DNA from 2 places in the Bacillus sp. NP247 genome. Region 2 is predicted to be linked to the other one. Evidence: riboswitches for the same ligand, from Rfam matches in the RefSeq annotation. Region 2 holds a riboswitch; the other holds the start of a gene.
The links. A riboswitch is a leader RNA that binds a small molecule or an ion and turns the genes downstream of it on or off. The one in region 2 is predicted to bind preQ1.

Region 1 (3,217 bases), 250 kb from region 2:
AAGTTGTATAAAGTAAGCCGAATGTTTGTAATACATAGCCAATACATAAAAAGAATCCAACGATTAATCCAGCGAGACTACTCTGTTTTATATCTTGTTTTGAAGATTTTTTTGAGAAAATCATTTGAACGAATAATAAAATAATTCCAGCGAATAAAAAGCGAATACCATTAAAAGTAAATGGACCAACGAAAGACATAGCATTTTGAACGACAACAAACGTAGCTCCCCAAATAAAAGAGACAAATAATAAAGCAAGAGGAGCAATCCAATCTTTTTTCACACTCATACCCCCGTTAATTTTGTAAGATAGCTTTTCTAGCTAATTCATCAGCGACTTTATTTTGACTACTTGGAATCCACTTAATAAAAAAGAGATCGAAACTTTTTATATACTGCAGTGCTTCTTCTAGAAGCGGTGCAAACATTTTATTTTTTGCGTATTCTTTTTCAACAGCCCGCTCGACAAGTTGCGAATCTGTACGAAAAGAGACAATGTTATAATTATGCTCCATGCAATATTTTAATGCTGCAAGTAAAGCGTGGTATTCTGCTTCATGATTGGACATTGTCCCAAGGGGCAGTGATAATTGTACAGCTGGTTGAACCCCTTTAATAAACACTCCTGCACCAGAAGGACCAGGATTTCCTTTTGATGCACCATCAATATATACTTCAATCAAAATGAGAAACCTCCAAATTATAAGATTATCCCCTACTTATATGTTTCCTTGAAGTAGGGGATAGAGTACTTATCCCGCGTTAGCACCCGATTGGTGTGGCTAATAATCAGTGAGGATGAACACCCCCCACTGATTAAAGTTTCACTTTATCCAATTGTAATGCTATAACGACATGTAAATGTTTCATTCGCTTGTAACGATTGAATTCCTTTTTTTTCCTTAAAATCTTTTGCTGGATTTATTTCATCAGCAATCCCGTACCAAGGTTCAATACATAAGAAAGGTGCGTTCTCGCCTGGTGTCCATACACCGACAAATGGGAAGCCGTCAAATTCTACTTTTACAAATTTATTATGTTTATGAGAACGAATAGAGATTTCATTCGTATTCATATTTTCAAAAATAAGCGCATCATTTTTGAATAAATCGTATGTAAGTGGTAATTCATTCGTATTTTCAGCGATTAATTGCTTTTTACTTGAAAGGTAAGGTCCTTCTAATACGTTTGTTTCTAAGCGTTCAGAACCATTAAATGATAAATGATAATCTGTAAATGATTCGCCCTCTAATAAGGGGAAGTTGAAACCAGGGTGTGCTCCGATTGAGAAGAACATCTCTTTTGAAGTAGGATTATTTACTTCATATGTAACATGTATATTTTGTTCGTCTACTTCATAAGAAACGAGTAATTCAAATTCGTATGGGTATTTTTTTAATGTTTCTTCATTACCAGTAACAATATAAGTGATATTCGTTTCACTTTGTTCTTTTACAGAGAATGTAAGATCACGAGCAAAGCCGTGTTGTGTTAAAGAATATGGTTTACCATCTACGTAGTATGTATTATCTACTAATCGGCCGACAATTGGGAATAAAATTGGTGCGCGGCGTCCCCAATAAGTAGAATCGCCTTGCCATAAGTATTCAGTGTTATCTGCTTTTAAGCGAACGCTTTGTAATTCTGCACCTTTGTCAGAAATGGAAACGATCACTTTTTCATTTTGAATTGTTGCTGTCATGAAGTGAAACCTCCTAAATCTTTCATATGTTTTATCCAGTAGTAACTGTCCGTAAAAACCCGATTGGTGCGGGCTAATAATCAGTGGGGAATGGACAAAACTTCCGCTGATTAAAGTTTCACTTTATTATACGTTGTCTAAAAGAAAAAAGGTAGTAAATGATAGGAATCTATTGACGAAAGAGCGCCTATTGCGTAAAATATAATCTTGTTGCTTAAAAATGAATAACGTGGTTCGAAACCATCCCACGTAAAAAAACTAAGGAGATTTTGTCATGAATATAAGAACATTAGTCGGTAATGGTATTTTAGCGGCATTATATATTGCTGTTTCTATGCTTATTCAGCCATTTGGCTTTACGAGTGTACAGTTTCGTATTTCAGAGATGTTTAATCATCTCGTTGTATTCAATAAGAAAGCAATTTACGGGATTGTATTAGGTGTATTTTTAACGAATCTCTTTTTCTCACCTATGATCGCTTATGATTTAGTATTTGGAGTAGGGCAATCAATTCTTGCACTACTTGCAACTATTATTTCTATGCGCTTCATTAAAGGTGTTTGGGCTCGTATGATTTTTAATACAGTTATTTTTACAATTACAATGTTTATGATAGCAATTGAACTTCATCTTGCATTTGATCTGCCATTTTTATTGACATGGCTAACTTGTGCAGTTGGTGAATTTGTTGTAATGGCAATTGGTATGCCTGTAATGTACTGGATTAATAAGCGAGTGCAATTTGAAAGATTTATGTAATAAATGAAAGAGCCGTCCTTGTTTAGGATGGCTCTTTTTGTATGTGATTATATTGAATATAATGCTGTGACTCTTGATAAAATATAATAAAATAAAGTGAAACTTTAATCAGTGGGGGGGACCCCACTGATTATTAGTTGAACCAATCGGGCATTTACGGACAGTTGATCTTCCACCTAACTTCTTCGCTTTCGTTAAATTTTAAGGTGGGAGTCTTACTGACCGTTAATGCGGGATAAATATAAAAAGTCTTATAAAAGGGGAATCTAGTATGAAATATAAGATACATTGGTTGTATAAAACGAAGCGTGGTTTACAAACGGAATTAACAACAGATTATATGAACATAGAAGAAGTGCTTCAATTTGCGGAGGATTTTGAGAAAACAGGCAGGGTGAAAGAACTTTTATTTTACGATGAAATGGATGCAGAATGGTCATTAAAAGAAATGAAAAAACTGAGTAAGCAAGTGGAGGAAGATCTTCAAGAAATTCAAGTTTATTTTGATGGTGGCTATGATGTGCAGACGAAAGAAGCTGGGGTGGGCATATGTGTATACTACAAAAAAGGAAATACAAATTATCGAATTCGTCGCAATGCATACATAGAAGGCATATATGATAATAACGAAGCGGAGTATGCCGCATTATTATACGGGATGAATACACTCGAGGAATTAGGAATTAAGTATGAAGCAGTTACACTTCGTGGAGATTCTCAAGTTGTACTGCAACAACTAGCTGGTGAATGGCCTT
Region 2 (3,217 bases):
TCCCTTCTCGTTATACACCTCGTTTATTTCCCCATACTAACGCATGAAGCTGCGGCAATACTTTCGCGTCATTCATCTCTTTACAGTTAACAGCTTTTTCAATAAGCCACTCATACTTATCTAATAATTTTTTAATAAGCATTGCATCATCCACTGTTTTCGTATCATCGTTCCCTACTTGTAAGAAAAATGGTACATCTGGATAACGTTCGTGCATCTTAACTGCATATTCAAAATCTTGATCATCGAATACTACTACTTTTAGACTAATATCTTTTCCTGCTAGTTTCTGAATTACAGAATCTAACATCTGAAAATCTGTTTTCATTGTTGAACTTGGTGGTTTTGGCGAAATCGTTACCTCATCAATTTGAAGTAACCAATCCTGCCATTTACTCCCTTGTGTTTCTATCGCCGTTCGCATCCCATTCTCTTTTAATATAGAAAGAAGCGACTCAATATTTTTCAATAAAACAGGATTTCCACCCGAAATCGTAACATGAGAGAAATTTTCTCCTCCAATTTCAACAAGCTCATTCCAAATGTCTTCCGCTGGCATTTGTCTAATTTGATCTTTGGCTGATCCATCCCACGTAAAAGCAGAATCACACCAAGCACAGCTATAGTCACAGCCAGCAGTTCGAATAAACATAGTCTTTTGCCCGACAACCATACCTTCTCCTTGAATAGTCGGACCGAATATTTCTAAGACAGGGATTTTACTCATCGAGCATCCACTCCCGTCTTACTTCCGCATAACTAGTCGGCGTCTCAAATAGACGAACGAATTCAACACGAGCTCCTTTATATTCGTTCACACGATTATCTTTCGTTAATGCTTCTGCCATCTTTTCATAAATCCAAACGACCATATTTTCAGCAGTCGTATTCATCGCTGGTAATGTTTCATTTAAATAACGATGATCTAAATAAATTTCTATTTCATTTTTCCAAATCTCTTTTATATCTCCAAAGTCAATTGCAAGGCCTATTTCATTCACATATCCGCTAATTCCAAATACGACTTTATATGTGTGGCCATGTAAGTTTTTACATTTCCCTTCATAACAGTGTAAATGGTGTGCTGCATCAAATGTAAATTCCTTGCTGACCATTACTCTTTTATTATGATATTTGAGTTGTTTACGCTGAATATCCTCGTCCATTTTTTGCAAATTTTCTACGATGCGAAATCCAAAGAAATTATCCATTAGTTGTTCGCCCCTTCGCGTTCTTGTAAGTACGTATCTAATCCTGCTTTACGAAGTTGACATGCTGGACATTCACCGCAACCATCACCAATGATTCCGTTATAACATGTTAATGTTTTTTCTCTAACAAACTCGAATGCTCCAAGTTCATCAGATAATTTCCACGTCTCCGCTTTATCAATCCACATAAGTGGCGTATGAATGACAAACGGATAATCCATAGATAAATTTAATGTAACGTTTAACGATTTCACAAACACGTCACGGCAATCTGGATAACCACTAAAATCAGTTTCACATACACCCGTTACAATATGACGTGCTCCAACTTGTTTTGCTAATACAGCAGCAAATGATAAGAATAGTAAATTTCGTCCATCTACAAATGTCGATGGCAATTCACCGTCTTCATGTGTAATCTCCATATCCGTTCTCGTTAACGCATTTGGAGCAAGTTGATTTAATAGACTCATATCTAGTATCGTATGTTTAATACCTAGCTCTTTCGCAATTTCTGCTGCACAATCAATTTCTAACTTATGACGTTGATTGTAGTTAAACGTTACAGCTTCCACTTCTGCGAACTGCTCTATCGCCCAAAATAAACATGTTGTACTATCTTGTCCACCACTAAAAACAACAACTGCTTTTTCTTTTTTCATTTCACTCATTCTCCTTCTCTATTACGAATAAGAAGAAAGAACGTTCTTGAACTGTCACAATAAAAAAACAAAACAATACCTAAGGATATTGTTGTTTCCATAGTTTTTTATAGAGGGAGTTCGCGAACCTCTCCCATGCAGTGCATGGAATTTCTTCTTTCATTGACAAAGCTTATTGTAACATATTGTATACTACCATAAAAAATTTCTGATTTTTCCGCTATTTCGCATTTCATTTCTTTCATTTTATAGTATGATTAATTTAATGTTAGAAGAGAGGAGGCATCCCACTGGAACTCTTTATTATTTACCTCTTTTTAAATATATTATCTATTCTCGTTACAATGCTCGTATATCATTTATTTTGGAATCAGAAAGGGAAACGATCTCCTAAATTAAATTCAGTTATATTTATTGTATTGTGTTGCCTCGCTACCATACTATGTATCACTTTTGCAGCAAAAACAAATAATGGTTTTCAGTTCGACATGCGACATATCGTATTAATTGTCGGTACGTTAACGGGAGGGCCTATTGCTGGTGGTTCTATTTTAGCTGTATTAAACATTTATCGCTTTTTATTGGGAGGAATAGGTGCGTTTCCATCCTTTATCGCTTCTATTCTCCTATTTATTGTTCTACTATTAACATACAAATTTTTTAATCGAAGTTCTAATCATATAAAAATAACACTTGCTATTTTTTACAGTCTTACTTATGGATTTGGTTGGATACCATTTTTCCTTGCAAGTGTTACAAATGATGCAGATTATATACCACATATCATTGTGTACGAACTATGTACGATGATTGGCACGATCCTTATTTTATATTTACTACACATATTACAAATGCAAGTTCGTCTCCAAAATGAACTTATGAACGCTGAGAAATTTCATTTAATCGGCGAAATGGCAGCTTCCATCTCTCATGAAATTCGTAATCCTTTAACTTCAACGAAAGGATTTTTGCAACTTTTACAGTCAGATACGTGCTCTGAGAAGGAACGAAAATTATATATCGACATAGCCATTAATGGGATCGAACAAGCAAATCATGTTCTTACAGATTACTTAACTTTTGCAAAACCGAGTATTGAAAAAGAACAACAATTACAAGTAGAGGATGAGTTACTTCATGCGTTATCTTTAATTACACCTCTTGCCAATTTAACAAATGTTCGTATACATTACATAAAACAAAGTACATCTTTCTTTATAGCTGGTGAAAGACAAAAGCTGAACCAATGCTTATTAAATATTTTTAAAAACTGTATTGAGGCTATGCCTACAGGTGGTGACCTTATTCTTACATTAGTTCCAGACCATAAGCATATACAATTGT

Region 1: it holds a riboswitch for preQ1, as region 2 does, so the genes downstream of both, KPL75_RS22110 (QueT transporter family protein) here and queC (7-cyano-7-deazaguanine synthase QueC) in region 2, are expected to answer to the same signal.

Annotation. Positions count from the first base shown of each region.
Region 1 covers NZ_CP076653.1:4,241,534-4,244,750, forward strand. Annotated here, with positions in the region: gene KPL75_RS22095 (DMT family transporter) at 1-283, opposite strand, end outside; gene KPL75_RS22100 (reverse transcriptase-like protein) at 297-683, opposite strand; gene KPL75_RS22105 (aldose 1-epimerase family protein) at 830-1,702, opposite strand; PreQ1 riboswitch class I at 1,926-1,970, shown strand; gene KPL75_RS22110 (QueT transporter family protein) at 1,977-2,462, shown strand; gene KPL75_RS22115 (ribonuclease H family protein) at 2,734-3,217, shown strand, end outside.
Region 2 covers NZ_CP076653.1:3,992,410-3,995,626, reverse strand. Annotated here, with positions in the region: gene queE (7-carboxy-7-deazaguanine synthase QueE) at 11-727, opposite strand; gene queD (6-carboxytetrahydropterin synthase QueD) at 720-1,211, opposite strand; gene queC (7-cyano-7-deazaguanine synthase QueC) at 1,211-1,873, opposite strand; PreQ1 riboswitch class I at 1,967-2,010, opposite strand; gene KPL75_RS20785 (ATP-binding protein) at 2,218-3,217, shown strand, end outside.